4 regions of the Colwellia sp. E150_009 genome follow, and region 3 is predicted to be linked to each of the others. Evidence: predicted binding sites of a transcription regulator. Region 3 holds the regulator's gene; each other region holds the start of a gene.

Region 1 (5,143 bases), on a different contig from region 3:
CCCTTTTATAAAAGGGGTGGCGCATATTCGTGGTCAAACTATTTCTATTATTGATATGAGTAAGGCTATTGGCGGACCTGCGATAACGCAAACAGATGATTCATTTATAATTATTGCTGAGTATAACCGTAGTGTGCAAGGTTTTCTGGTTGCGGGTGTTGAGCGTATTGTTACGTTAAGTTGGAAGGATATGATGCCACCACCAGAAGGTGCGGGAAAGTCTAGCTACTTAACCGCAGTAACTGAAATAGATGATCAGATGGTTTCTATTTTAGATGTTGAAAAAATACTGAATGAAATTAACCCTGTGTCAACTGAGTTAAGTGAAGGCGTTGCAGATGAGAGTGTAGGTGTTGGACTTGGTGAGCGTATTATTATGATAGCGGATGATTCAACCGTGGCTCGTAATCAAGTAAAAAGAGCATTAGAGCCTTTAGGTATTAAAATGGCATTGGCAAAAAATGGTCAGGATGCATTAGACCAACTTTTGGCTATTGCTAACACTTGTGAACATAGCATCACTGAAAAAGTTGCCTTGATGGTGTCAGACATTGAAATGCCTGAAATGGATGGTTATACCTTAACGGCTGAAGTTAAAGGAAATGAATTAATGGCTAAAATGCCTGTTATTTTACATACATCATTAAGTGGTGTGTTTAATAATGCGATGGTTGCAAAAGTTGGCGCTGAAGATTTTATTCCTAAATTTCATCCTGATGAATTAGCAACAGCAGTTAAAAAATGGCTGAATCACCCTTAATAAAGGTGGCTATATAAATGATATTAAGTAGGACACAGTAATAGTGCTAGCAAGAGAACTTGATGACAAAAGTTATCATCAAATCAGTGAATTTTTAGAGCAACAATGTGGTATTGTCTTAGGCGAAAATAAACAGTATCTTGTAAAAAGCCGTTTAGCGCCTTTATTGAGCAAATTTGATCTTAATTCTCTTAATGAGTTAGTCACTCGAACTTTGTCTCCTACCGAACGGCAGTTGCGTGCGGCGGTAGTTGATGCCATGACTACTAACGAAACGTTATGGTTTCGTGATGAATACCCATTTAGTTTATTGAAAAATAGTATTTTACCTAAATTTTTAAATAAAAAAACGCCAGTTAAAATTTGGTCAGCAGCAAGTTCTTCAGGGCAAGAGCCTTATTCTATTGCTATGTCTGTTTTAGAGTTTCAAAAAAGTCAGTCGGGTTCTTTTTCAAAAGGTATAGAAGTTGTTGGTACTGATATTTCAGCAACTATGCTTGAGCACTGTAAACGTGGTCAATATGACTCACTTGCTTTAGCGCGTGGTTTATCAGAAGAAAGAAAGCGACAATTTTTTGAAGAAGGTGAAAATGGCATGCTAAAGGTGAAGGACGAAGTGAAAAAAATGGTTACTTTTCGCTCTCTTAATTTACTTAATAGTTATAGTTTAATTGGCAAGTTCGATATTGTTTTCTGTCGAAATGTGCTTATTTATTTTTCGCCAGAAATAAAATCACGCATTTTGAGTCAAATTCATGGCGCTTTAAATGACGGAGGGTATTTGTTTCTAGGTGCATCAGAATCTTTGTCTGGATTAAATGATAATTTTCATATGATTCGCTGCAACCCTGGTATTGTTTATCAGAAAAAATAGCTAATAATAAACTACTCGTATTTATGCTTCGAGTAGTTTACCGCTACTTCCACTAGGCTATTGCCTTGTATATTGTTTAAAACCTCCTATCTTCTTGATGGTTCACTATTTTTTAATTGAACATCTTGCGTTCATTTGTTTATTTTACGCATATAAAGATCACAATCGTAATATAGCTAGTATGAAAATTTCCTCATTATTTGTTTACTTTTCTGTTTTAAGTATTCTTTCGTTGGCATGGGTTTTGTATGGTATGACGTTAAATATAATTGACGGTGAGTTATTATGGCTATTAGCTTTGACAAAGGTTTTGAACTCCATGCACAAGGCATGCTTTTGCGTGCTAAGCGGGCAGAGGTGATTGCTGGCAATATCGCTAATGCTGACACCCCAGGTTATAAAGCTAAAGGAATGGATTTTCAAAAAGCGATGCAACAAGCAAGTCAACAACAACAAACTGGCATGAGTAGAACACACGCTAAGCATTTTGATGTTCGTACTGAATTAAATAATAACGTCGATTTTCGCACGCCAGATCAACCAGATACCGGAGATGGTAATACGGTAGATGTACAAGTGGAACGAAACTTGTATCTAGAAAACTCATTAGAGTACCAAGCGGGCGTTCAATTTTTGAATGGTAAGATAAAAGCCCTGAAAAATGTTATTTCTGGAGGTAGTGCATAATGAGTCTTTTTAACGTATTTACTATTACTGGTAGTGGTATGAGCGCACAATCTACGCGTTTGAATACCACAGCAAGTAACATTGCTAATGCCGACAGTGTTAGTTCAAGTGTTGATGAGGTATACCGTGCCCGTCATCCCGTTTTTGCCGCTGCTATGCAAAAAGCTGCCGATGGACAAGATTCAAATGTTGGCGTACAAGTGTTGGGAATAGTGGAAAGTGATAAGCCACTTAATATTGAATATGCTCCTGAGCACCCTATGGCAGACAAAGAAGGTTATATATATAAGCCTAATGTTAACGTAATAGAAGAGATGACGAATATGATTTCAGCTTCTCGCTCATATCAAACTAATGTGCAATTAGCCGAGTCAGCAAAGAACATGTTAAATAAAACCCTTCAGCTTGGTCAAAGATAATGATTAGCTTGAATTATAAAGAAGTAAACTGTGCCACAAGCATGGCCATGGCGTTTTTTGTATCTAGGTTACATCAAATGAATGTGCAATTAGCCGAATCAGCCAAAAAACGTGCTGAAAGAGGCTGTTATTTGGCAAATAATTAAAAGGCTGGAAAGATAATGCAATCAGTAATTGGTACTAGCTCACAAAATACTCTCACTCTAGAAGAAAGACAAAAAATAATAAGAGAAGCTTTAGAGAAACAAAACTCTTTAACTCTAGAGGAAAAGCAAGACAAAATAAGAGAGAGTTTAGAGAAGCAACAAATTGAAGAGTCTGATGGAAATCAAGGCATGCTAACTCAAGCCGATTTTTTTTCTTTGTTAACAAAAGAATTAGCCCATCAAGACCCTACTAAGCCTGTAAGTAATAATGAAATGATTTCGCAAATGACTGCATTCTCAACTACGGATGGTGTGCAAAAGTTAAATGATTCTTTTGACTTGTTTGCTAGTTCAATGACCTCAAGTCAGGCATTACAAGCGTCCTCACTAGTTGGGCGAAGTGTGTTAGTAGAGGAGAATATTTTTGGTATGAGTGAAGGAGAGGATGTTAAAGGTAAGCTTATTGCAGATAAAGGCGCCAACAACGTTAATATTTATGTAGAAAACTCTATTGGAGAAGTTATTCAAACCGTACCAGTAGGTGATGTTGATGCCGGTGAGTTTGGTTTTACTTGGAATGGTAAAACAATTGATGGAGAAGATGCTCCTGCAGGGGCTTATCGCTTTAGAGTTGTAGGTTTAGTTGAAGGGCAAGCATCTGAACTTGAAGCCATGACTTACCGAAAAGTTGATAGTGTCACGTTAGCTGGCTCAGGTGGCAATATTGTGCTTAACCTTAATGGTGGCACTGCCATGAATTTATCAGACGTGGTTGAAGTGTCAGAAGGTTAGTCAATTAATAGCTGAAAAATACTTCAGCGAACAACGAAAGAATTTTTAAGAGGATTATATTATGTCATTCAATATAGCACTAAGCGGAGTAAACGCCGCACAAAAAGATTTAGATGTAACATCAAACAATATTGCAAACGTTAATACTGTTGGCTTTAAAGAATCCCGTGCTGAATTTGTTGATGTTTATGCATCATCACTTTTATCTTCGGGTAAAACGAAAGTGGGTGACGGTGTATTAACCTCAGAAGTGGCACAACAATTTTCTCAAGGTAGTATTCAGTTTACTAATAACTCACTTGATTTAGCGATAACGGGGAATGGTTTTTTTGCTACTGTACCTGAGCTAGGTTCATTAGAAACATCGTATACACGTGCAGGCCAGTTTAAGTTAAATGATGATAACTTTGTCGTTAATTCATCAGGTGGACATTTGTTAGGCTTTCCTGTTAACTCTGATGGCTCTTCAGCATCAGTCAGTTTAAGTACTGCGGCACCAATAAGAATACCTACGTCATCAGGTGCGCCAACAAAAACCAATGAAGTTGATATTCGAATGAACTTACCTGCGGGTGAAAGTTATATTTCTGATGCACCTGGAAATTTTGATCCAGAAGATCCATTAACATTTAATAACTCAACGTCAATCACCATTTTTGACTCGTTAGGTCAAAGTCATATTATGACTTATTATTTTGTTAAAGATAATCCTGAAACTGCACCTAATCAGTGGATGATGTTTGCCGCTGTTGACGGCAAAGTAATCGATATTGAAGAGGATCCTGTTGTTCAAGCCGCAGCCGAAGCATTAGTGGTTACTGAAACCGCAAATGCGGCTGCAGCTCAAGCAACTTATGACGCAATAGTTTCGCCTACCGCTGCTGATTTAGTGACGCTAAATGCTGCTAAGACAGCACTAGCAGACGCTATTTCACAAACAACCCCTACAGGGGGGGATGTTTCTGGTGGATTAGCGGCAGATGGGGGTGTAAAAGGTGCTCGACTAACGTATGATTCTTCTGGTGACTTTATTAGCCAAGCACCTTCATTAGCCAATGGTGGTATTAGAACAGTTGCGTTCACAGATCACTTACCTAACGGCGCTGATGCAACACAAACAGTGGCTATTGATTTTAACTTAGATCCGTTAGGGCCTAATCCAAACGAGCCAACGCAATTTGCTTCTAACTTTGAAGTTACCGCATTAAGCCAAGATGGTTTAGCCGTTGGGCGTTTAACAGGGATTGATATTGGCGCTGATGGTTTAGTAAGAGCAACATACAGTAATGGTACTTCAGAGCCATTATCACGGGTTGTATTAGTTAATTTTGCTAACGAGCAGGGGTTAAAGCAAGTTGGTGGTACGAGTTGGAAAGAAAGTATTGATTCAGGTGAAGCACTGGCGGGTGAAGCGGGCTCGGGTACTTTTGGTACTATTAACTCTTCAGCTTTAGAGCAAGCGAAT
Region 2 (5,143 bases), on a different contig from region 3:
CGTACATCGAGTAGTACAATGCTATTACTCGGTGCTTTAACCGCCGACAAAAATGCTTGTTGCGATATTTCAGGTATTTCGCTCGCAAGTACAGCAGAGATAAAAAGGCTGGATGCTAAGGTGATGCTTTTTAAAATACTAAATGGAGTAACTTTAGACATAGTGTGTATTCCTAGGAGTGATTTGTTTGTGTTATGTTTGTTAAATTTAACTGCGTCTATGTATTAACAGCAATAAATTCTATTGCGGCAGCAAGCAAGATCATAAAAAATAAACTGATATAAATAATACCATGAATTTTTTTATGTGCACGTATAATGTCTGTGGCTTGTGGTTGTCTTGCTAAGTCGTTGAAGCTAGTTTTTCTTAATTTTTCTTTAGGATGTTGTTGATCATCATATAATGCAACCCCACCAAGTTTTACTGCCAAATTGAGTGCTAATAATATTAATGCAATATTATTATTAAGTTTGAAAAAGTACGGGTGACTCAAGCGCCAATAAAGAGTGGCGTTTTTCCCTATACTTGTTAATAACAATATTAATGAAAATACTCTGACAGGTAGCCATTGAATAAGGTTTACTAGGCGTTTACTGTAAAATCCAAAGTTGTGATACTTTATTAGCTTACTGTTCCAACAGTAATGCATTTCTAGTAGTAATCGAAAACAAATTGCACTTAATGAGCCAAATAGCATAAAAATAAATGCCACGGTGTAACCTTGTTGTAAGGTACGTAATAACTGCATTTCAATGTTTGCCTTACTTAAGCCGACTGCAGACAAAGATTCTGTTTCTCTTAGCATCCAAGGTTTAAGCGTTTGTTTGGCTAAATAATTTTGTTTAGTTGTTAATGCTTGCGTAATAATATTACTTGCTTGTGTAATACCAAATGTACCTAAGGCAACATAAAGTAATATTGCTTGCCATAAAAAATTAACCTCAACTAAAATGTCAAACATCCACAGTATAATGGAAATAGGTAATAGTGTGATGACAATAGCAACTAAACCAGCAATTGATTGTTGTTTTGGACTATTCTGAGATTTATTAACTTTATCGCTGAGTTTTTGACAATAAAATTGAAAAAACCGTAAAGGTTCATGAAAAATAAAATGACTAATAATCGCTTTGATTAATATTACTATCAGTAATATGAGGAGTTGGTTGCTAAAAGTAGAAAGCGCTGTAAAGTCAGTCATTTTGTATTTCTATCATCAATAGATTATTTAAGTATTTGGCCTTTAAGTGCATCAAGCATATTAACAACTAATTGTGATGAATTAATAGAGGCAGTTTCTAAGTATTCATCGAAAGAGGCCGGAGACTCTTTTCCTGCAATATCAGACAGTGAACGAATGATAACAAAAGGTTTCTTAAATTGATGACAAGTTTGAGCAATTGCGGCACCTTCCATTTCTACAGCTGCCATTGTTGGAAAATTGGCGCGCGCTTTGGCAATATCATCGTCTTTCGTCATAAAAGTGTCACCCGTGGTGATTAAGCCGACTATGGTTTGAATATCATCAAGTTGTTCAATACCCTTTTGAGCTGCTGTAATTAAAGTTTTGTCAGAAACGTAGGCGGCAGGATTAGCGGGTAATTGACCTATTTCATAACCAAAGGCGGTTACATCAACATCGTGATAGCGTACCTCGGAACTTACTACAATATCGCCAACTTTTAATGAAGTGTCAAAGCCACCAGCAGAGCCAGTGTTCACAATGTAGTCAGGATTAAATTTATCAATAAGAATTGCGGTAGCGAGTGCTGCCGCTACTTTACCAATACCTGATTGTACAATAACCACATCATTGTTATTTATCTGTCCTTGATGAAACGTATAACCTGCGTGGTTACTGGTTTCACAATGTGTTAATTTTGCTTTTAAAATAGCAACTTCTGGCTCCATTGCTCCAATAATACCTGCTTTCATGATTTTCTCTTTAACGTCATAATTGACCAAAGAGTATAACTTGGCTAGTAAAAAAAAGTTAGTCAATATTCATGTGATGGCATTATTAATGTGGTAGTGCTGCTATATTTTGTTTCGATATCTGTTCAGATAAGTGACCAGATAATTGTGGTGACAATTCAGCTTGTGCAGCAGTTGGGCTTAAAACGCCTGTTTTTTTAGAGCGGGCTCTAATCATAGGTGCAGGAATCACTTTTCCTTTAACTTTAGGAGCAGGTATTTTGTTACCTAATAGACGTGAATTGATACAAGCACGAATTTCATCTAGGGTGTAATTCGCTTTTACTTTTATTCGTAAATGAGGCACCGAGGCAGCTTCAAGTGCGCCACTGACAAACCAGTCTTTTTTTACTTTGTAACCGCGGCCTTGTGTGTCTACTAAATCAACAACGCCTAATAATTTCATTGTGTTGCGTTCACAAATGACAAAATCTAAGTATTTTCCTTCAGCATTTGCTGCAGCATTTTGACTTGCGCGACTAGAAACACCTTGACGAATAGTCACGATGTCAGACAACTTTACCCGGTTAATAACGCGATAGTTTGATCCCATCGCTTGTTCAAGTAAATTCAGAAAGTTTTTTTCTGCGGGAGTAAAAACAGAGGTTTTAGGGTCAAAAGGAAAGGGAAAACTATTATCATTTAAGCGACTTGCTAAGACACCAACAATGACAATCAGGCTAATTAAAGCAAATAAAATAATTTCCATAACATCTCCAACACTTCAAATTATTGACGCTTGATTCCTAAAAAAAAATAAAGCGATTACTTAATACTGATTAAGCATAATTTGTGCCAAAGAGATTAATTTGATGGTTTTGGTTTTAACAAAAAGTAGTACAGCTAATTTGGTTAGTATTTTTCCATCGGGTTAATTGTTTTATACCTAACAATTAACCCGCCACTAACTTGCCACTATTGGTTATGCGCTTGGATATTTTGCTTCTAATGCCGCATATAGTTGTTGCTGAAAATCATCGGCACTGGCATCAAGTGTTTTAACTAATTTGGCTAACACTTCATTGTCTTCCTCACCATGCCATACTTTAATATAGCTACCTTCTTTATAGCCATGATCTTGACGGAAAAAGTTTAAGGTATTTTTACCCACGTATTGGCGGAATAATTCATCTAAATCCATATTCATTAAAGACATGCAGTCAGCTAATGCTTTTGCATCAAATGATTTTTTGGTTACTGCGCCAGAGGCTAAATTTTCTAAGGCAATTTTAAAATCATTTTCTCCTGTACCTTGATGCAGTTCTTTGGCAAGCTTGCTTGAAATGTACTCAACATTTTCACCTGTCATTAAGCGTAAGCTTAGACCAAAATGAAAAATATCTACTAATTCAAGCTGTACCTGAGGTATGTCAATTTCTTGATGCTTCCACCACTTCCAGCCGTGGTGATCTAACATTTCGGCACATTCAACCCAAATAGCGCGATACCATTCGTAACCGTTACTTCGCCATGTTTCACTAACACGCGAGTTCATTGCATCTTGCATGGTTAACATTTGATTGATTTGTTTTTGTGCTACCGACAAGGCAGTAGATAAATGTTCGCTCATTATGTTCTCTGATAATTTAATTTAGACGGGGTTATTTTGCCTAACCTAGGCTAGTCTGACAAGTATTTGCTGATATTTTGGTGATTTTTACTTTTGACTAAACAATTTTTTACGTACCATGGCACGATAATCTTTGGGTGTTAACGATAAATTTTTCTTGAATAAACGAGTAAGATGCCCCTGATCTTGGTAGCCGACATGGTAGGCAATTTCTTGTATCGATAAATTACTTGATGCTAACAAATCTTTTGCGGTTTCTATTCTTAATTGTTGCCAATATTCGGTTGCGCGAATGCCTGTCGCTTTTTTAAAACGGCGTGAGAATGATCGCTGGCTTAAGTTAAATTGCTTGGCTACTTCAAGTAAACTAGTAGTACTACTTAAATTTGTGTGTAACCAAAACTGAATTTGCGCAATTAATTCATCTGCATGCCTATCCACCGCGCCTTCTAAATAGCGTTGTTCTTCGTAAGGCTTTCTAATTTCATGAGAAAAATTACGCTCAACATTTTGTGCCGCTGCTTGGCCATAGGTTTGACTAATAAGATGCACAATAATATCAGCTAAGGCATTTAAACTTGCGGCACAATAAATACGTTCAGATTGAGTAATGAAAAAATCAGGTTTGATCTCTACTTTTGGGTAATCGCGTTTAAATTGTTCAACATAGTGCCAATGTGTGGTTGCGCTGTGATAATCGAGTAAACCAGATTCTGCCAGAAAACAAACCCCCGTCCCTACAGCCAGTAATGTTGAGCCACGCTGCCAACAGTAATTTAGCCAAGAAATGAGTTTTTGATGCTGTTTCAATATCGGCCTTGGGTTTCTCCATAGGCTAGGAATTAAAATAATGTCAGGTCTGTACACTTCATTTGTAGTGCTGCTTTCAATTTTTGAGTCGTGATTGAATGTAATATTTTCTAAGGTAATATCAGGTAAAAGTTGAATGCCAGCCCGAGAGGTAACTGCTTTGTCTTCTTGGCTAATTAAGTGTGTTGTTAGTTTAGGGGCAGACTTATCGTAACGTCGACCAAAAGCCTCACCTGCTAATAACATTTCTAGCGGTAAGGTTAAGCCTGTTGCTAATATTTGCTGATAGATCACTAACCCCACTTTTAACTGATTAGTTTCCACACTGTTTTTTTCATCTATTGACATATATTTTATTAAATTCATTATTTCGGCCATTATGGCATATTTTTTGGCTGTAATTGCTTATTATTTTGTTTTTCTTAACGATAAACTAGCATTATTAGAATTTGATAAATTGTTTATCGTAAAGTTAGGTATTTAAATGAAAGCACTACCTGTAGTTATTGGCATGGGGGGAATTAACGCCTCTGGTCGAACATCATTTCATCAAGGTTTCCGCCGTATTGTTATAGATAAAATTAATGCAGAAGCACGTGAAGAGACCTTTGTCGGTTTAGCTAGCTTAATGAAGTTAGTTTCGTATCAGCAAGGTGAGTTGGTGGATCAGCAGGGTAATGTGATTGCTGCTAATGAAGTAGAAGCTAAGTTAGGGCAACAGATCCTTGATGGTACCTTGATTCGCAAAATAGAAAAGAATCATTTTGATCCAGATGCTACCCATTGGCA
Region 3 (5,143 bases):
CGTCGAATAAGATCATTATCATCAGCATCTAAAAATAAGGTAGTAATATCAATCGCATTTGGCAGATATTCGATAACTTCTAAAATATCATTAGGATCATTTGGTAGGTTTCGAACATCTAAGCTTACAGCAACATTTTCATAATCGTGAATAACAGTATGAGTTAATGCGGGTAATAAGTTTACAGGAATATTATCAACGCAATAATACCCTAAATCTTCTAGCACCCTTAACGCAACTGATTTCCCAGAGCCAGAACGTCCACTAACAATAATAAGTTTCATAAGTTAAGCCTCGACTTACGGGTACAAAGTTTCGTGAAACGAGTGACTCTCAACACGCAATTTTCTATATCATTGCAACTTTAAGTTGCTTGTTGAATAAGATTAAACATTTCTTGTTGATTTGTGCATTTTCGTACTTGTTTGGCTGTTTTACGATTACTAAACAGCTTGGCTATACTCTGTAATGTATCTAAGTGTTCTTGTGTACTATTTTCAGGCACAAATAAACAGATGAATATATCAACAGGTTTGTTGTCTATTGCGTCAAAATCTATGGCTTGCTGAGTTGTTAAAAATACGGCGATAGCTTTATCTGTATTATTTAATCTACCATGAGGAATTGCAATACCATTGCCAATACCTGTACTACCCATTTTTTCACGGTTGAGTAAACTATCCAGTAGGTCGGTTGGACTAGCGGTTCCTAATTGCTTAGCGGCAAGAAGGCAAATTTGTTCAAGTAGGCGTTTTTTACTTTGTACTGGTACTGCACATTGCGTGCAGTCCAGTGTTAATATGTCTTGTAGTGTCATAATTTTTTATATTATTGCGCTAATGTTGCGATATTTTGCCTTTATATTTAAGCACTTGGCGATCTAATTTATCAATTAAAGTATCTATTGATGTATACATGTCAGTATTGACTGCTGAAGCATGAATTTCATTGCCTTTTAAGTGCACCGTTGCTTCCGCTTTTTGATCTAACTTTTCTACTGTCAGTACCACATGCACATTCGTGATGTGATCAAAATGTCGTTCTAATTTATCAAATTTAGTATTAACGTATTCTCTTAATGATGAAGTTAGGTCTACATGGTGGCCAGTAAGGTTAATTTGCATAAGTTCGATCCTTATTATCTTAATTGAGCTAGTATATAGCTATTATAGTAAACTCTTACGTTGATTTGACGGGGGAATAGACAAAGATTCTCGATATTTGGCTATGGTTCGTCTCGCAACATTAATTCCCTGCTCGGCCAGTAAATCAGCCATTTTACTATCACTTAGCGGCTTAGCAGGTGTTTCCGCTAGAATGAGTTTTTTGATTAAAGAACGGATAGCGGTTGATGAACATTCACCGCCATTTTCTGTGCTAACGTGACTTGAGAAAAAGTATTTTAATTCAAAAATTCCCCTTGGGGTATGCATGTATTTTTGGGTAGTTACCCGTGAAATCGTAGACTCATGCATATCTACTGCTTCTGCTATATCATTCAATACCATGGGACGCATAGCTTCTTCGCCATGCTCAAAAAAGCCTTGTTGGCGTTGAACAATACAATTAGATACTTTTAATAGGGTGTCGTTACGTGATTCTAAGCTTTTAATAAACCATTTAGCTTCTTGTAGGTTGGCGCGAATAAATTGGCCATCACTGCTTGATGACTTGGTAGTTTTTGTCATAGCGGCATATTGTTGATTTACGGATAATTTAGGGGCGGTATCTGGGTTTAATTCTACCACCCAGCGACCATTTTTTTTCTCTACAGACACATCAGGTATTACATATTGATCATCATTTTTTGCAACAACATCACCAGGGCGCGGATTTAAACTTTGAATTAATCGCATCACTTCACGCAACTGATCTTCTTTAAGACGCGTTTTGCGCATGAGTTGTCTATAATCACGGTTACCAAGTAGATCAATATGCTCTTTAATGATTAACTTACTTTCGTTTAAATACGGAGTAGTTGGCTCAAATTGATTTAATTGAATCAGCAAACAATCAGCAATAGAGCGAGCGGCAACGCCGATAGGATCAAAAACATTGATACGCTTTAATACAGCTTCTACTTCGTCAAGTTCCAGTCCCTCTATACCAACACTTTCTAAAATGTCTTCACTTGACACTGTCATATAACCTGCGTCGTCTACCGCTTCAATAATGGCGATAGCGACAGCTCTATCGGTTTCTGAAAACGGGGTTAACTCCATTTGCCATAAAAGGTGATCTTGAATAGAGTCGGTTGTTTCACCTTGATAAGTATAATCTTCACTTGGGCTACTAATTGCGCCTGTATTTGATGTGCCCGCACTGTAACTTTCTTCCCATGTTGTGTCGATATTTAGCTCTTCAGGAATATCATTTTTTTCCATAGCTTCTGTTGTGCTGATTTCATCAATGGTTGCGGATGAATCTTCACTGCCATCAGTGGCAGTCTTTTCAGAAGTTTTTGCTGAAAAGGCTTCTTCAAGATTATCTGAATTATTATTTGAATCATTATCAGCGCTAGTATCGGATGCTTGTTGCTCATTCACTTCAAGAAGAGGATTACTTTCAAGCACTTCTTGAATTTCTTGCTGAAGTTCCAACGTTGATAACTGCAACAGCTTTATCGCTTGTTGCAGTTGTGGCGTCATGGTTAGTTGTTGTCCTATTCGGAGCTGCAGAGTTGGGCGCATCTACGTTTTCTAATTCCTATTAATAATTTTATTTATTTATTTAATTTTCATAATAATAAGCATAGCTTAAGTTTTTATGTCTGTGCTAACTATAGCGTGAATTGCTCACCAAGGTATACATCTCTTACCTTTTGATTTGCAAGAATTTGATTTGAATCACCTTCGGCAATAATTTCTCCGTGGCTAACAATATAAGCATGTTCACATACATCAAGTGTTTCACGCACGTTATGATCGGTAATTAATATACCAATTCCACGATTTTTAAGGTGAATAATAATTTTTTTTATATCGCCAACAGAAATAGGATCAACTCCAGCAAAGGGTTCGTCAAGTAAAATAAATTCAGGCTCTGCAGCTAGGGCTCTAGCAATTTCTACGCGTCTTCTCTCACCACCTGATAAGCTCATACCTAAGTTATCTTTAATATGACTAATATTAAACTCTTCTAACAGGTGTTCTAACTTAGCTTGCCTATCAAGCTCACTAAGGTTCTTCCTTGTTTGTAAAATAGCCATAATGTTATCGGTGACGGTAAGTTTTCTAAAAATAGAGGCTTCTTGTGGTAAATAACCAATGCCACGGCGTGCGCGTTCATGCATAGGGGCAAGTGTAACATCTTGATCATTTAGAATGATTTTACCATCGTCGTTGGGTACTAACCCAACAATCATATAAAAAGAAGTGGTTTTTCCTGCGCCATTAGGGCCTAGCAATCCTACAATTTGACCCGCTTTCACCGTTAAACTAACACTTTTTACTACTCTATTATGTTTATATGACTTCGATAACCCTTGGGCTATTAAGGTTGATTCTTTTGGTGTATTCTCAATACTATTCATTATTACTGTCATTGTTCTTTTTATTTTGCTGAGCTTTAATTTGAGCTGGTTGTAAAACAGTAGTGACGGAATCGTCATTTCTACTTATGGCTTCTAATTTTTCACTTAATGTATTGTAAGTGATTGTTTCACCGGTAACTTTGCTGCCAGCTTGTTTGACTTGTGCATTACCTGAAACAGTAATAATGTGCAGGTCAGGTTGATACTTTATTTCATTGGCTTGTAAGCTAATTAAGCTGCCGTCTTCTAATGCTTGCTGGAAAATAGCGGGATCACCTTTAGCCAGATAAGTATCTGATTTTTCTTTCGTATTACTGTCAATGCCACTATAAACTTGCACAATGTCTGCAACAATTGAAATGGTACCTTGGCTGATATTCACCTCATCCAAATAGCTTGCTATTTTATTTTTTAAATCGGCTGATTGACGTTTAGACTTTATTGTAATTTCTTGCGTGAGATCTTTTTTGGCTGCAAATAGAGGTGCTGATAAGCCGAAAACTAATGAGCCAAGTAATAAACTTTTGCTGAGTTTTTTAATAGTTATCAAGGGACTAACTATTACTTTTTTTATAAATGGTACGTACATGTTCAGTTAATGTCATCTGTTTGGTGTTTAAGTCAATTATCAAGCCAGATCCGTACATGGTGAAATCCTTTCCTTGGACCATGACGGTTTGATCTGAGCTGATAATGTTAGTATTTAAATCGAGTTCTAAATATTTACAATGTATTTCTTGTATCAAACTATTTTTATCTGTTGCGCTTAAGTGTACGCGATGATTTAAAATAACCCTATTGTTTTTATAAAGTGTTGCTTCTTTTGCGCTAATATTCCATGGCAAAGCTTTTTCTTCAGGTAAGGGCGTTGCTGAGTTTCTGTCTTCTAATTCATTATTGTTCAGCTCGTTGGAGTCAATTGATTTTGCCGAATTGTTGTGAGGATATAAAGTGTAATTAGGCAGTTCAAAGTGGGTTACTTCAAGCTTGGCATAGTGCTCCATACGATCTGCAACAATGACATGAGAAAGCTGTCCTGATTTAGTATATATGTCGGTTTTTAGTGCTTCAGCAATAAAATCAGGAGTGAGTTTACTTTCAATGTTTTCATCGGGCACTATTTTTGACTGTCGCCATTCAATAATACCGTAAGCCATCGCACCTAGCACTAAAAATAGAAAAGTTAAAAAAGTAGTGCGTGTCATATACTCGCGCCCGTTGCGTCATTAAGGGTGCCTTGGGCTTGCATTATTAAATCGCATACTTCGCGTACTGCACCGAAACCACCCTGAGTAAATGTGGTGTAATCTGCTTTTGTCGACACAGCAGGGTGTGCGTCAGATACAGAAACTCCCAAACCTACGTACATAATACAAGCTAAATCAGGTATGTCATCACCAATATAAGCTATTTCATCAGACGAAAGCTTAAGCTGCTCTGCCAGATGCTGAAGTGCGGGGAGTTTGTTTTCTTGCCCTTGTACTATGTGTTTTACATTTAAAGCAGTCATGCGATTAGCGACTATGGCAGAACGACGACCTGTGATAATAGCCACTTCTACACCGCTATTGCCAAGTGCTTTGATACCAAAGCCATCTTTGGTATGAAATG
Region 4 (5,143 bases), on a different contig from region 3:
AATGATTTTCTAACAACCAATAAAAATTAGCTTCACTGGTTACCGTTGCCATATAACCTTCATCAGATCGTAGTTTGGCTAACGTATTTAATTTTTTTTCCACACCACATTTATCAGCTAAGGCCGCACTATACTCATGCATTGATGATACTTCTCTATTAGCAATAAGCTTCTCTAAACCATCATCACCAAATACGGCAATAACAGAATCAATAAGCTGCACCGTTAATTCATCATGTCGGTTAGCAAAATGTTCATTACTTTTTTCTGTTAACGACCAAAACCGTGTTGGCCTCCCCCTCGCTGCTTTTTCATCTTTATAAGTTACATCACCAGACTCTTCTAATGCCAGTACATGTTGACGAATGCCCATGGTTGTAAGCCCAAGTTCATCGGCTAGGGATTTAGCAGTTAAAGCGCCCTGAACTTTTAACAGGTTTAAAATTTTATCATGGGTTTTCATCGCAGCCCCGAAATAAATAAGTTTAAAACAATTAGCGTATTATTACTTACTTTCACATTATGTAAACTTTTTTATTTATTTTATTGTTGACTTCATTAAGTAAAGATAATACTTTACTTAATAATAAATAAAATTTTTAGTTTACATAATAATGGTGGAGTTTCAATGAACTTAAATCAAATTACGCTGCCCGTAAAAAATATCGAAGAAAGCATTCGTTTTTATATCAATTTAGGATTTGAGTTAATTGTTGATACACCCCATTACGCAAGATTTTCCTGTCCTGAAGGTGATGCTACGTTTTCCCTCAGTGTAACAGAGCAAAAATTCAACAATGGCGCTGTAATCTATTTTGAGCTTGAAACATTAGACCAATACGTTAAGAAGTTACAAAAGCAAGGATTCAACTTTACTCAATTACCAACTGATCAACGTTATCTTTGGCGTGAAGCGATATTGTTTGATCCTGATAACAATCAACTAAAATTTTATTGGGCAGGTGAAAACCGTCTTAATCCCCCTTGGAAAGTGAAACATAATAGGAGAGCAATATGATTACTTTAGAGCATGTTAATTTAGTGGTAACTGATATCAAAAAAACCTTAACTTTTTATCAAGCAGCTTTTCCTCACTGGCATGTACGTGGCGGTGGTGAAGGCAAATGGTATGGCAAACCAAGAAATTGGGTACACTTTGGCGATGATTATCAATATATTGCTTTTAATGATGATGGTGTGGGGGAAAACCGTGATTTAACGGGGCATCAAGTGGGACTTGCCCATTTTGCCTTTGTAACTAACGATCTTAAAGGGATGATTGAGCGTTTAGCACTGGCAGGTTTTACAGTAGATAAGCAAGGTGCAGCTGAACCTTTTCGTGATAACGTTTATTACATTGATCCCAATGGTTATGAAATTGAGTTTGTGCAATATTATAGTGATCTACCTGATCAGAGAAATAGTTATGAATAAACTATAAAGCAACCTTATTAAAGCTTAAATTGAAATAAGCACCAACTAAGTGTAATTGGGATATAAAGACAAAAAACACCTAATATTATAGTTAATATTAGGTGTTTTCATTTAATTCCAACTTAAACTAGTATTATTTGTAACTACCCGTTTAAAATAAAATTCAATTCTTCAGAACTAAGCCAACAATCAAAAAAGCGTATAATTAAGCTTTTTTCTTACGGCTTGCAGCAAAGCCAACTAAACCTAATGCTAAAATTGCTAATGAGCCTGGTTCAGAAACTGATGTTGTTGGATTAGCTGTATAAGTATAATTTACAACTACTTTACCCCAAGAGCCTGTCGCTACATTATTTACAAAATCACCAGTACCAGACTCTAAACCATTTGATAAGAATGTTGATGGCAGACCCAAGAAATTAAAATCTACCGCTGAACCTGTATTAAACGCTGCAATATTAACCCCTGTTAATGAAGAACTTAATTCACCTGAAGATAATGCGAAGTTAAATGTTGAGCCTGGAGCCATACCAAAACCACTTGCTGAGCTTTCATCTGATAGATAATTAAAAGATGGACCAGCAAATACGTAATCATTTGCCGCTGCAGTAGTTACTTGCCAAGCTTCCTGCATTTGCATTACTACTGAAGCACGTCCATTAACTGATGTTGTATTAGTAGAAGAGCCCTCTGCATCTATTTGAGCGAATACAGTTATATCAACGCCAGTAAGAGTTCCTAGCGAATTATCAAAACCGTTAATAGATATGATTGAGTTTAATGTACCCAAAGGTACATCCGTTGAACTTCCTTGTGTACCAAAAGTACCTGTTTCACTAATTAAGCCAGCAAATGCTGAAGAAGAAGCCAATAATAATGCTGCGCCAAGAGCTACATTTTTCATTTATTTTTCCTTAATGATAATCGTTGATCTACTAATACCGTAAGCGATATTAGTGAATATAATTTAATCTATTTACTTGAACAAAAAATAAGCTTAACTTACTGATATGTCACAAATAAAATACAACGCCGATGAATGCAAATACCGAACCAACATGGTAAGATGTTGATTTTGTTTGTTATTGTATAATTAAATGATAAATGAAAATAATAACTGTAAAAAATAATGACAATAGAAACCAGAGTTATTTGCTTTAAAATCAATCACCTTGACCGTAAAACACCCTGCATTAATACAATTTTATCATTGAATAATACTATAAAATTACTCGTACCATTTATCTCTTTAGTGTTTGATAAAATTGAATACTCATAACTAAATAGCTCTACTTATATAAAAACTGATCTCGATCAAGTACCTGAGTAATTTACTCAGGTACTATTATGACCACTTAATTATTTCTACTAGGAGTCCCTTATGGGTTGTTGTGGCGGTTGTGGCGGTGAAGGCCATGAAGAGAAAAAAGAACAAGAGCAAGCAGTAGAACAGTCTACTGACAAAAAAGTTGAAGAAACAGAAGCTTAATTTCTAGTTCAACAATAAATCTTGAAAAGCAGTTGAGCCAAAGCTCTACTGCTTTTTTGTTGTTTGTATATTAGGCTTTCTTTTAAACGACAGAGTAAACCCTTTCAATAATGCAAATTGCGCAAAGTAATAGCTCACCATAATAGCAACTATAAAAGAATATTTTTGACAAAAACAATTATTCAGTTTTTGCTTGCTTATTACATAACCTCCACGTTAGAATTTGTGCGCGTTATTAGCACAACTAGTAACGTAGACTTGTCGGAGTGCCAAAGGCTGAGATCGCGTAAGCGGGATCCGTAATACCTGAACAGATTAGTATCTGCGTAGGAAACAAGAATAAACAGCACAATTCAAACGCTGCTTTCTTCATTACACACCTTTATTGTTGTCATTCCGCTTCTTTTTTGATTTATTAAAATAGGCAGCGACCATGAGCGAACAACCAAAAACTATACCAGAGAAAACCAAAGCAACCAGACGTGAAAAGCGTGAGGCTGCACAAGCTTTTTTAGATAATGTTTCAGCACAATCATTTCCTAATTCAAAAAAAATCTATGTGAAGGGAAAATTACATAATATCAAAGTGGGTATGCGCGAAATCACCCTGTCAGACACCCTTATTTCACCTGGAAATGGCGGCGATAAAGACAACCCCATCTATGAAAAAAATGAACCTTTATGTGTTTACGATACATCAGGGTTTTATACGGATGAAAATGTAACTATAGATGTTCACCAAGGTATTCCTCGTTTACGTGAATCATGGATAGATGCCCGTGATGATGTTGAATTCTTAACATCTAATAGCTCTTTATATGCACAACAACGCCTTGCTGATGAAGGTGTTGATCATATTCGTTTCGAACATTTGCCTAAAATGCGCATTGCGAAACAAGGTAAAAATGTTACCCAAATGCATTACGCTCGCCAAGGTATTATCACGCCAGAAATGGAATATATTGCCATTCGTGAGAACCTAAAACGGGAACAAGTAAAAGACGAAATTTTACTGCAACAACACAAAGGTCAATCGTTTGGAGCGAGTATTCCAGAACAAATTACGCCTGAGTTTGTCCGTGATGAAGTAGCACGTGGCAGAGCCATTATCCCTGTAAATATTAATCATCCTGAATGTGAGCCTATGATCATAGGCCGTAACTTTTTAATTAAGGTAAATGCTAATATTGGTAACTCTGCAGTTACGTCATCCATTGAAGAAGAAGTTGAAAAACTGGTTTGGTCAGTGAAATGGGGCGCAGATACGGTAATGGATTTATCCACAGGTCGTAACATTCATGAAACCCGCGAATGGATTTTACGTAACTCGCCCGTACCAATTGGCACCGTACCAATTTATCAAGCCTTGGAAAAAGTTAATGGTGTTGCTGAAAACCTCACATGGGAAATTTTTCGCGATACGTTAATTGAACAAGCTGAGCAAGGCGTAGATTATTTTACGATTCATGCAGGCGTTCTGCTTCGTTATGTTCCCATGACAGCAAAACGTGTTACAGGCATTGTTTCTCGTGGTGGCTCTATTATGGCTAAATGGTGTTTAGCACATCATAAAGAAAACTTTTTATACACACATTTTGAAGATATTTGTGAAATTTTAAAACAGTACGATGTGTCATTCTCATTAGGTGATGGTTTACGTCCAGGCTCTGTAGCAGATGCAAACGACGAAGCACAGTTTGCTGAATTACATACACTAGGTGAATTAACCAAAATTGCTTGGCAGCATGACGTACAAACCATTATTGAAGGCCCTGGTCACGTGCCATTACACATGATCAAAGCCAATATGGAAGAACAACTTGAACATTGTGGTGAAGCACCGTTTTACACCTTAGGGCCATTAACTACAGATATTGCGCCTGGTTATGATCATATTACGTCAGGTATTGGTGCCGCTAATATTGGTTGGTATGGTTGTGCTATGTTGTGTTACGTAACCCCTAAAGAGCACTTAGGTCTACCCAATAAAGACGATGTAAAAGAAGGTTTAATCACTTACAAAATTGCCGCTCATGCGGGTGATTTAGCCAAGGGGCATCCTGGTGCACAAATTCGTGATAATGCCATGAGTAAAGCGCGTTTTGAGTTCCGTTGGTATGATCAGTTTAATATTGGTTTAGATCCTGAAAGAGCCAAAGCCTATCACGATGAAACTTTACCGCAAGAATCTGGAAAAATTGCGCATTTCTGCTCTATGTG

What was found. Region 3 encodes sigma-54, which starts transcription at its own class of promoters, with help from an activator protein. Its sites were predicted from a motif close to GTTGGCACGNNNNTNGNNT; they were not measured.
Region 1: flgB (flagellar basal body rod protein FlgB) is a predicted target of sigma-54. The motif match lies at 1,866-1,884, and genes of this name have one in related genera.
Region 2: ACE1OF_RS06750 (DUF2726 domain-containing protein) is a predicted target of sigma-54. The motif match lies at 2,756-2,774, and genes of this name have one in related genera.
Region 4: ACE1OF_RS09710 (choice-of-anchor E domain-containing protein) is a predicted target of sigma-54. The motif match lies at 2,474-2,492, and genes of this name have one in related genera.

What each region holds. Positions count from the first base shown of each region.
Region 1 is NZ_JBHFOM010000062.1:316-5,458, reverse strand. Features, by position in the region: gene ACE1OF_RS18550 (chemotaxis protein) at 1-760, shown strand, start outside; gene ACE1OF_RS18545 (CheR family methyltransferase) at 804-1,634, shown strand; gene flgB (flagellar basal body rod protein FlgB) at 1,920-2,321, shown strand; gene flgC (flagellar basal body rod protein FlgC) at 2,321-2,740, shown strand; gene ACE1OF_RS18530 (flagellar hook assembly protein FlgD) at 2,902-3,678, shown strand; gene ACE1OF_RS18525 (flagellar hook protein FlgE) at 3,740-5,143, shown strand, end outside.
Region 2 is NZ_JBHFOM010000010.1:51,932-57,074, reverse strand. Features, by position in the region: gene ACE1OF_RS06765 (rhodanese-like domain-containing protein) at 1-161, opposite strand, end outside; gene ACE1OF_RS06760 (cobalamin biosynthesis protein CobD/CbiB) at 218-1,201, opposite strand; gene mtnN (5'-methylthioadenosine/S-adenosylhomocysteine nucleosidase) at 1,225-1,935, opposite strand; gene ACE1OF_RS06750 (DUF2726 domain-containing protein) at 2,021-2,683, opposite strand; gene ACE1OF_RS06745 (dUTP diphosphatase) at 2,897-3,520, opposite strand; gene ACE1OF_RS06740 (GlxA family transcriptional regulator) at 3,632-4,720, opposite strand; gene ACE1OF_RS06735 (beta-ketoacyl synthase) at 4,839-5,143, shown strand, end outside.
Region 3 is NZ_JBHFOM010000001.1:128,190-133,332, forward strand. Features, by position in the region: gene rapZ (RNase adapter RapZ) at 1-284, opposite strand, end outside; gene ptsN (PTS IIA-like nitrogen regulatory protein PtsN) at 365-817, opposite strand; gene hpf (ribosome hibernation promoting factor) at 837-1,124, opposite strand; gene ACE1OF_RS00610 (RNA polymerase factor sigma-54) at 1,167-2,690, opposite strand; gene lptB (LPS export ABC transporter ATP-binding protein) at 2,780-3,532, opposite strand; gene lptA (lipopolysaccharide transport periplasmic protein LptA) at 3,525-4,082, opposite strand; gene lptC (LPS export ABC transporter periplasmic protein LptC) at 4,087-4,737, opposite strand; gene kdsC (3-deoxy-manno-octulosonate-8-phosphatase KdsC) at 4,734-5,143, opposite strand, start outside.
Region 4 is NZ_JBHFOM010000017.1:60,386-65,528, forward strand. Features, by position in the region: gene ACE1OF_RS09695 (helix-turn-helix transcriptional regulator) at 1-463, opposite strand, end outside; gene ACE1OF_RS09700 (VOC family protein) at 629-1,018, shown strand; gene ACE1OF_RS09705 (VOC family protein) at 1,015-1,434, shown strand; gene ACE1OF_RS09710 (choice-of-anchor E domain-containing protein) at 1,640-2,338, opposite strand; TPP riboswitch at 3,176-3,273, shown strand; gene thiC (phosphomethylpyrimidine synthase ThiC) at 3,357-5,143, shown strand, end outside.